Regions from separate parts of the Vreelandella neptunia genome, predicted to be linked through region 3. Evidence: predicted binding sites of a transcription regulator. Region 3 holds the regulator's gene; each other region holds the start of a gene.

Region 1 (3,272 bases), 800 kb from region 3:
TGGCCACCAGCGCCTCAATATCCCCACGCAACTCGCCAAAGGCTTCCAGCAGTGGCTGCCCTGGGTAGGAGGGAGAAATCATAATGGGCAGCTCCGAATCAGCAGGCCCCTGACGTTTGGATATGGTGTTGGTTTGTTGCGTTGGTGTTGCGCTTTGGCTGTCCATTATTGATCTCCTAAAAATTCGTTGAGTAGCGTTTACCCTGAGCGTTTGCGTGGGAATAGCCTGAATCGATATAGCCCAGGGCAGCGGCATAGCCACTCGGCGCTGGCAGCGGCCATGCTTGCAAAGGTGATGAAACGGGAAGCGAGTGCTCAAGGTGATAGGTGTCTGGCGGCCCTAAAGAGGAAGTGATCGAGAGCGATCGCAAATGATCAGCAATGCCCAGGCCCAGGGCTTTGAGCACCGCCTCTTTAACCACCCAGCGCTCCATAAAGGGCAGTGCGTGGTCGAGCTGCTCACTCGGCGATAGCACCAGCCCTTGCAGCGGCGCCAGTTCGGCCTCGGATCGGCAGCGCTCAATATCGACCCCCACCGCGCCGCCGGGAACAATCGCGATCAGGGCGACATGGCCAGAGTGGGAGACATTGAAAGCAGGCCCACCAGCGTTTTCCAACGCTGGTTTTCCGTAAGCGTTCTGAGTGAACGCCAACTTTTCTGGCGCTATACCGGTGTGCGCTGATAGCAGTCGCCGCAGGGCCGCGCGAGTCGCCACGGCGCGTACGATGTCGGCGTGACGGTGAAGCCGCTGGGCACGCTGCCACTCGGCTCGACTCAGCAACCGATCATCTTCGTCAGCCACCGGGGCGTTCAGATCGAGCGCTAAGCGCCATACCTCAAGCCCCTCGGGCACCCCTTCAGCTAACTGCAGGCGCTGCATGGGGCACCTCCTCAAGCCGTCGAGTCAGCGCCCGTTCGATAGTCTCCAGCACTTGTGCTTGCTGCTGGCGAATAAAGAAGTGCCCTCCTTCGAACCAGTTCAAAGAGAACACCCCGCCCGCTTCCCGCTGCCACGCCTCTAGACGCTCTCTTTCGATATCGTCATCGCGCCCGGCGAGTACCTGTAGGGGGTAAGCAAGCGGCGACCCGCCGCGATAGCGGAAACTGCGACAGAGGCGGTAGTCCGACATCAAGATATCGAGGGTAAGGCGCAGCAGCTCAGGGCTTTCGAAGACCTCCCCTGGAGTGCCGCCCTGTTGGTGAAGATCCGCCATCAGGGCTTTGTCGTTATCAAGGCCCGCCAAGCGGTCTGAGTCGCGCATTGAGGGCGCCGCGCTGCCTGAGGCGAACAGCATCCGCGGCTGAGGCCGCCCGACATCGCGCAAGCGAGCTGCCATGCCGTAGGCCAACAACGCCCCCATGCTGTGACCGAACAGAGCAAAGTCACCGCGCATCCGCGTTGCCTGCTCTTCACACAGCCGCACGACCTGGGTCTCGAAGTCATCGATAAGCGGCTCACCCAGGCGCTCACCACGCCCAGGCAATTCGACGGGATACACCTCGACCCAGGCGGGCAACTGGCGCTTCCAGCGTAGATACATGGTGGCGCTGGCCCCGGCGCAGGGCAGGCAGAGCAGTCTTAAACGCTTAACCTGCATTCACCTGCTCCGCCTCAGCGCCGGCCTGCTCATCCATCCACTGGCGCAGCGAGAGTGGCCGCATATCGGTCCAGGTTTTTTCGACGTAGTCGAGACAGGTTGGTTTATCGCCGAGCACGCCGGTATCGGTCCAGCCCGCGGGAATCGCTTTCCATTCTGGCCAGAGGGAGTACTGCTCTTCGTGGTTGACTAATACGCGGAAGACACCATCTTCACGATCAAAACAGCTTGTCATGGAATTAACCTCATCGTTGCCAAAGGAATGAGAAGTAAAACGCAATTGCTTCTCATTACTTAATGACGAGTGAGGAACCAGAAAATTTAATGTTGGAAAGGAAGAAAGTAGAAAAAATAGGGGGAGGGGGCGCTAGGGCGTCGACATAGCATTACCCTTGCCAAGCTAAAAATTGCTCCAGTGGGCGGCAGCGTTAGCTCGCGACCATTGAGTTAGCCTGAAGATCGAAGAAGGAGGTAAAAAAACAGTGACTTATCAGTTGCGCTCATCACCGCTTGGGATCAGCCCTGTTAGCATCCAGAGCTGTTCTGCTTCATGAAAGACTCGACGGTGCAGGGAAGAAGCCGCTAACCAAGCATGCAGCGCTTCGCGATCAGCGTCGCTCAACGTCTCTTCATGCTCGCGCATCAGCCAATCTAGCGCTGTTTGCCAAACGGCATCGTCGCCGCTGTCGTTATCCATCGTTACTGTCAAACCTCGCTATTGCGGCCTGCTCATTACCTGCCTATGGAAGCGTCTGATATTCTCAACGCTATTGGCTGACAGTGTAACAAAGCGACAACAAAGAGGGGACGGAACATGGGCTTACCGATCTGGCAACGTCTGACCTAGGGTGCCTCTGATTAACGTAATGAGCGAAGGCTAGACAAGGCAAAAATCAACGAAAAAGCGGAGTTTACGAGCTGTAAATGAGCATTTTGATCGGACTCGCGCACGAGGCGATTTTTAACGCCGTACAGGCAAGCGCAATAGTTAATCAGAGGTTCCCTTGTAGCGACTGGCGGCAATGAGTCATTGCATCGCGAATCATAAAGTTAACTGACGTGGTAGAAACACCTAGCTGTAACGCCACTTCCCGCTGGGTATGGTTTCCCGAACGATAAAGTTCAAAGGCGCGTCGCGTACGCTCGGGCAGCTCGTCCAACGCGTCCACCACCTGTGCCAAGGCCTGGCGATCAATGGCAATCACCTCAGGTGAGTGTGACGCACAAGAGGCGTTATCCCCCTCCTCTGCTTTTGCAAACAGCGCTGACTCAAACGCCGAACGGCGGCAACGGTCAATGGCGAGATTGCGCACCACTCGTGACACGTAGGATATGGGCTGCTTTACCTCAAAAAGCGTGGTTGCCTCTGAAATTTTCAGATAGGCGTCTTGCACGACATCATCGGCTTGATCAGCATTGCCCAAGACTTTTGCGGCGACACAACAGAGCCGGGGCCGCTGATTAACGAAGATATCTTCTAACTCAGCGCTCCAGGTCTGGGTATCCACAGCTCGGCCTCCTGCCTTGATTAACACCACGGAATAAATGGCAATAATTATTATTTGCGTTAGAGCCTGGTAAGTCAACGGGTGAGAGCTAACTCACTTTTTATAACGATATGCTGGTTGACTCAGTTAATAGCGACATGTGGCGGGGGCATCTCTCAGACGCCA
Region 2 (3,272 bases), 2.4 Mb from region 3:
ATCACGCACCGCGTCTTCGGCCCAATCGGCATTGCGATCATGGCGTTCCGCCAGGCTGCGGATAAAACTCACCGCGTCCTCCATCACCTTGCGTTCCATAGCGCTGCCCTCGCCTTCCGACTCGTCAGCCGCGCTGTCATCGTCGCCTTCATCGCTGCCAGACAGCCCGCCGCCCATCTGAATGGGCGTGGCCGAACCGAGATGCGTCGAGGGGGCCATGGCGGCCACGTGGCTGCCGTAGAGCAGATAGGTGCCAGCGCTTGCGGCGCGCGCACCGCTGGGGGATACGTACATGACGACGGGGATATCGGCGTTGAGCATCTCGCGTATCATGTCGCGGGTAGTGTCGACCAGCCCGCCGGGGGTATCAAGCTCGACGATCACCACCTCGCTGCCCTGCTCGCGGGCTTTATCCAGCCCACGCTCAAAGTAGTCCTTGGTCGCCGGGCCGATCGCGCCTTCGATATTGAGCACCAGCGCACTGGAAGACGAGGACTGTGCCATGGCCTGCCAGGTCAACGACATGGTAGCCATTAGCAAACCGGCAATTATCAACCAGAGCCAGTGCGGTTTGAGAGAAAGGGTTTGCATACCCGCTCCTCGCATTCAACGCCTGAACATTCCCCTCTGAATCTGAAGCTTATCCATAGCAACATACACAAGGCTATCTACTCAACGTAGCAGCCACTTTGATCTTCGTCATGAACAACGTGAAGGCAGGACTCGCGGGTAAAAAGAGCCTGAACTAAGGCAGCGATTTTGAAGGCCAGAGGTGGTCGAAATATTTTGAGGAATCGGTTAGTTCAAGTAATAACCACTCACTTTCCACGTCCCCTCTTCCAAGTGAGGGGTGATGGTTTCCGTAATCTGCGGTCTGTTTTCAAAACTGGTTTGGAACGTCAAAACCGCGTAGTCATCTCTTGGAGCCCCTGGCATAGAGGTTTCGCGGACGACGCTTACTCGCCGACGGGACTGAACCGCACCAAAGTCACGGCGCGCTGCACCAATCGTCCGTTCTAACATGTGCGGTGAAAGAGGCTTTTTTAGTAATGAAGACGAAGTTTCCCATGCCTGCTCATACTGACCGCTATCGATGGCTTCTAGCCACGCCAACGCCGCCGCCTCTGCCGCACTCGTGTTTGCCTGCACTTGGTTAGACAGAATGAGAAGCAAGGTGATGATAAAGATCAGCATTTTCGGCATAGCGGGCACTCGTGGCATTTAGGATCAAGCAGAGACATATAGATGGTCTTGGTTATATATATCGGTAATCGTCAGAGTTTCTTTAGTGCCGCAAAATGTATTTGTGTAATCGTAAAGCTCCAAGCTGTAAACGCTTCTCAAACCCTACCCGCTCGTTTACTATGCGCCACCCACCCTATTTCAGTTGCCACTATTAGGTCACTATGTCCGTTAACGCCCTCTATACCGACCTTTCTGGCTACTACGATTTGATGTGCGTGGATATCGACTATCAAGCGCAAAGTCACGCCATTCACAGGCTGCATCAGATTTTCGGTAACGGCGGTACGACACACCTAGATTTAGCCTGTGGCACCGGCCCACACGTGCGCCATTTCATTGATTTTGGATACGCCAGCAGCGGACTGGATATCAACCAACCCATGCTGGATATCGCCGCCACACGTTGCCCAGAAGCGCTCTTCACGTTGCAAGACATGAGCGACTTCAAAGCCAACGAACCTCAAGACTTAATTACCTGCTTTTTATACTCAATCCACTACAGCGATGGCATTGAAAAGCTAAAAGCATGTATCTCCAGTGTTCATTGCGCACTCAAGTCTGGTGGTATTTTCTGTTTTAACGCCGTCGATAAAGACAAAATCGATAACGCTTTATCTGTTAAGCACCACGCCAAACAAGCAAACGATTTATTCACCTTCCGCTCCGGATGGCACTACAGCGGCCAAGGCGAAAAGCAGTCGCTTAGACTCAGCATTGAAAAAACCAACCCTGAAAGCACACAGCTATGGAACGACGAACACCCTATGGTGGCCGTCAGCTTTGCAGAGTTAAGCGCACTCTTAGCAGCTCACTTTGAGGTTCATGTGTTTGAGCACAACTATGAAAAAATCATCCCCTGGGATAACGCCTCTGGAAACGCTATTTTTGTCTGTGTGAAGAAATAAACCCTACTGGCTACTGATAATCACCACCTCCCCTTCCGTGCTGTCCGTTAGAAAACATTGCCACACATGGCCGAAATTGACCTCTTTGTGACCGGCCAACGCATCGTTGCCTGAATGCACAACAGCTAATCTGTCACTTCACTTCAACACAATGAGATTAGCCATGGCCCAGCCTAAAACCGCATTACTATTAATTGATGTTCAAGCCTCCTTCCCCGCCCGTGATTACTGGGTAGAATCACTGGCTCAGACGTGGCGCCCCAAGCAGCGTGCCGTGCTAAACGCAGCCCAGGCTAACGAGATACCGGTCGTGCGCATTCTGCATGAACAGCCTGGCAGCCAAGGAGCTTTCGACCCTGATGGTGGCCTTATTCGCCCGCTTGATGACTTTAACGATGAAGTGGCGGCGACCTTTCATAAGCGTGTACATAACGCCTTCAGCGATACCTCGCTTGAAAGCTGGTTACGGGAGCGAGGCATTGAACGGCTGGCGATTAGCGGTATTCGCACCGAGCAATGCTGCGAAACCACCGCACGGGTGGCGTCGGATTTAGGGTTTAGCGTCGACTTTATCAGCGATGCTACCCTAACGTTCCCTATGACGCGCCATGGTGTTACTTGGTCAGCGGATGATATTAAAGCGCGCACCGAACTGGTACTTGAAGACCGCTTTGCGCGTATTATCAGTACACAAGACATGATCAATGAATGGCAAAACCCACGTGAGTGAAGAGCAACAACATAGCCAACCGCCATCCCCAAGAGCCACAACCCTGCGGGTGGCGGTATTGATGATGCCCGGCCAGGTGCCGCTTGATTTGGTTGGGCCACTTCAGGTCTTACAGTGTGCAGACCGGCTTTCGATAGACGTTCAGGTGCGCTATATCGGCCCCAAAGCGGCTATGCAATGGCTAGGGCCGCTTACCCTTAGCGGCATTGATCCTTTGCCTGAACGGCTTCCTGCTCAAGATTTACTGCTGATCCCGGGGCAGTACCGCAATCGCCTTGAGCCATTAGCGCAACAAGAGTGTGTCGCTTGGCTCAAGGCGAATGCCCGCTGTGCGGATACGCTAATGACCGTTTGCTCCGGCACGCTACTACTGGCGGATGCTGGCCTGTTAG
Region 3 (3,272 bases):
GACGGTGGCTCCGCCCAAGCCCAAAATTCCGCTTATTGTGGTCGGGCTACCCGGTAGTGGTGCGGCCCAGGTAAGCAAGGTCAAAGCGCGACTGGGGCAGTGGTCAACGCTAGGTAGAAGTTGGGCCGGGGATCCTGATGATTGGGATATTCGTATCGTCATGGCGGAAACGTCCGACCTTGCTCAGCTACGCGATCAATATAATCGTTGGGCGCTATGGATCAGTAGCGATGCCGATACTTTCGCAGCCATGTTCCGTACCTTGCGCCTGCTACATGAGCGTGGCGGGCCGCGTCGTTTGCTGGCGCTCCACGAGCCCCACTTGCCGCGCCAGGGGTTGCTCGATAACTTGCGCGAGGCCGCTGATTACTACTTAAATATGGAGTTACTGGTACTTGCACGATGAGCCCACTCTGCCGAGGAGACTAAGCATGCTAAGCTGGCTATTAAGAGGGAAACTGCCACTGATCTTAGTACTAGTGGCAGGTTGGCTACTAACAGGGTTAACGGGGAGTGCTCAGGCGGCGCCGGGTAGTTGGAGCAGCCAGATACCTGGGCTAATGGTGGCGATGGGTGATCGGGCAAGCGCTAGCCAAGCGGCTACCCCGCCAACTGCCGCTAACAACGTGCAGTCGGCTCAGCTTGGGCGCATTCATTGGCAGTTTCAACACTCCCCCGGCGCGCTATTAAACGCTTGGCTATGTCATCCTGAGCAGTGCGTTGCATTAACCGGTATGCGTGGTTCTACCACCGCATTAGTGGGGCGAGCCGCCGATGCGCCATTGCATTTTCGCTTCGCCTTACGCCCAGGCCAACGGCCTGTTCGTGTGCAAGGGTTACAATTGATTGTGAACTATCAGTGAAGGCTGGATAGCCGCGAGGCGAGAATATGTACACAGCACAGGGCAGAATCAAACAAAATGAGCTGTTGACGCAATACATGCCACTGGTGCGACGTCAGGCCTTGACGCTACAGGTTCGGTTGCCAGCAAGTATTGAGCTCGACGACCTTATTCAGGCTGGAATGGTGGGGCTGCTGGAAGCGCTGGGCCGTTTTGATGCCACCCAGGGGGCAACGTTCGCGACCTTCGCCAGTCAACGTATTCGCGGCGCAATGATGGATGAGTTACGCACCCGCGACTGGCTGCCCCGCAGCGTTCGCCGTTCGGCGCGTGCGGTTGAGGGCGCCGTTCGCCAATTAGAGCAACTGCTGGGGCGAGCCCCGGAAGAGAACGAAATTGCTCAACACCTCGAGATGCCGTTGAGCGAGTATCAGCAGTTGCTCAATGACACTAACAGCGGCCAACTGTTGCCGTTTGAAGAGCTGGTGGCCGAAGGCGGCGAGCCGATAAATAATGAGCTGGGCAATTCACCGTTCGAGCAGTTGCTTGATGGTCAGCAGCGGCAAACGTTGATTGACGCTATTGAAGCGCTTCCAGAGCGTGAAAAGCTGCTAATGGCGCTTTATTACCAAGAAGAGCTCAACCTCAAGGAAGTCGGAGCTGTGTTGGGCGTAACGGAATCACGCGTTTCTCAACTGCACAGCCAAGCCGTGAGTCGTTTACGCGCGCGTTTACACGACTCGGCATAACGCCAACGTTTTTTACTCACTTGTGACCGGCAAGGAGCCGTGGATGAATCCTTCGACGCTGATAGGCATATTTGCCAGCATCCTGCTGTTGGTGAGCGTGCTGTTTTTCACTGCAGAGTCCCCAGAGAGCTTTATCAATTTTCCGGGGTTGGCCATCGTGGTGACGGGTACACTAGCGGCGACCTTTATTAGCTATCCGCTGAAAGAGGTACTCCGCGTCGTACGGCTGGTGGGCTTGGTGTTCCGGCGTGAAAACACCTACATGCGTGACGATATCCGCGAATTGGTCGATATGTCGCGACTGTGGTTTAAAGGCGATGTGCGTGCGGTCGAGCGCGAGTTGGAGCATACCCGCAACCCGTTTTTACGTACCGGGATCCAACTGGTGATTGCGAATACCAAAGAGGATGAGATTTTTGACATGCTGCGCTGGCGCATTGCTCGCCTTAAAGCGCGGGAGCATGCTGAAGCACAAATATTTCGCACTATGGCCACCTATGCCCCCGCGTTTGGCATGATCGGCACCCTGGTGGGGCTGGTCAACATGCTGGAAGTCATGGACGCTGGCGACCTGCAGGTCATTGGCCCGCGCATGGCAGTGGCTCTGCTCACTACCTTCTACGGTATTTTACTCGCCAACTTGGTGTTTAAGCCTATTGCGGTGAAGCTAGAGCGCCGCACCGAAGATCGACTGATTACCATGAACATGGTGCTGGAAGGTATTTCCCTGATTACCAAGCGCCGTCTGCCGTCGTTTATTGAAGAGACCCTCAACTCCTTTGTGGCTAATTACCACGATGAGATTCGTGATAACAGCGTCAAACCCAGGCCTGATTCGTCGGTTAGTTCGGCGACGAAGGGGTAGGCCAGATGCTTGACCGTGATACACGCCACGCACTGGAAATGACGCCGTCGCCAGGCGATGGAGATGATGGTTGGCTTACCAGCTATTTGGATGTGCTGACGCTGCTCATCACGCTTTTTGTGCTGTTGCTTTCACTGACACCGCCGGGCGGCGGTGAGGCGGCTGATACTGCTTTCATGCGTTCAGCCAGCGCTGTATCATCACTGCCGCTGGCGTCGCTTGCCACCGGCATTCAGCCTCGCCATTCAGGCATTCAGCCGCAGTTTGACGGGCTCGACATCCCTGGTGTCAGCGTTTCGCAAGGGAGTGAAGGGGTCACACTACGCATTGATACCAGCCTTTTATTTCCCAGCGGCCAAGCTGTACTGACTGCTCGTGGGCAAGATGTGGTAGAAAGCCTTATCGATGTGCTGACCCGTTTTGACGGTCAGATTTCGGTAGAAGGCCACACCGACAGCGTACCTATCGCAACGGCCCGCTTCCCCTCTAATTGGGAGCTTTCATCAGCGCGGGCTATCGCTGTGGTGAGGCATTTAGAGCGCCAAGGGTTCAATATCTCTCGTATGCGGGCCGTCGGTTATGCCGACACCCAACCCATGGAACCGAACGCAACTGCGGAGGGCCGAGCTGCCAACCGTCGCGTAGAGCTGTTGCTAAGGCAGCAGGTCGAGGGTGAATAGATTGCGAGGCCACGTTTGTGTCCATGTACCACCCGCGGTTGCAGTCGTTTGGCGCTCTGCTGGTTTTAGATGCCGATTGTCGGCGCATTCAAGCCAGTAGCACCAACTTAACTCGCTTGACCGGTATTGAGCGCCC

What was found. Region 3 encodes FliA, which starts transcription of late flagellar genes. Its sites were predicted from a motif close to CTAAAGTTNNNNNNNNNNCNGCCGATA; they were not measured.
Region 1: a site for FliA is predicted at 1,898-1,924, ahead of SR894_RS04085 (MbtH family protein). Genes of this name have one in related genera too.
Region 2: a site for FliA is predicted at 1,263-1,289, ahead of SR894_RS11575 (DUF4019 domain-containing protein). Genes of this name have one in related genera too.

The regions. Positions count from the first base shown of each region.
Region 1 covers NZ_CP140255.1:860,649-863,920, reverse strand. The annotation lists gene SR894_RS04100 (TauD/TfdA family dioxygenase) at 1-166, opposite strand, end outside; gene SR894_RS04095 (4'-phosphopantetheinyl transferase family protein) at 177-881, opposite strand; gene SR894_RS04090 (thioesterase II family protein) at 859-1,599, opposite strand; gene SR894_RS04085 (MbtH family protein) at 1,589-1,834, opposite strand; gene SR894_RS04080 (FecR/PupR family sigma factor regulator) at 2,090-2,296, opposite strand; gene SR894_RS04075 (RNA polymerase factor sigma-70) at 2,592-3,107, opposite strand.
Region 2 covers NZ_CP140255.1:2,488,316-2,491,587, forward strand. The annotation lists gene SR894_RS11570 (NfeD family protein) at 1-591, opposite strand, end outside; gene SR894_RS11575 (DUF4019 domain-containing protein) at 799-1,203, opposite strand; gene SR894_RS11580 (class I SAM-dependent DNA methyltransferase) at 1,407-2,150, shown strand; gene SR894_RS11585 (isochorismatase family protein) at 2,314-2,880, shown strand; gene SR894_RS11590 (GlxA family transcriptional regulator) at 2,855-3,272, shown strand, end outside.
Region 3 covers NZ_CP140255.1:58,356-61,627, forward strand. The annotation lists gene SR894_RS00295 (C15 family peptidase) at 1-406, shown strand, start outside; gene SR894_RS00300 (flagellar protein FlhE) at 432-863, shown strand; gene SR894_RS00305 (RNA polymerase sigma factor FliA) at 890-1,591, shown strand; gene SR894_RS00310 (motility protein A) at 1,635-2,456, shown strand; gene SR894_RS00315 (OmpA/MotB family protein) at 2,462-3,136, shown strand; gene SR894_RS00320 (sensor domain-containing diguanylate cyclase) at 3,160-3,272, shown strand, end outside.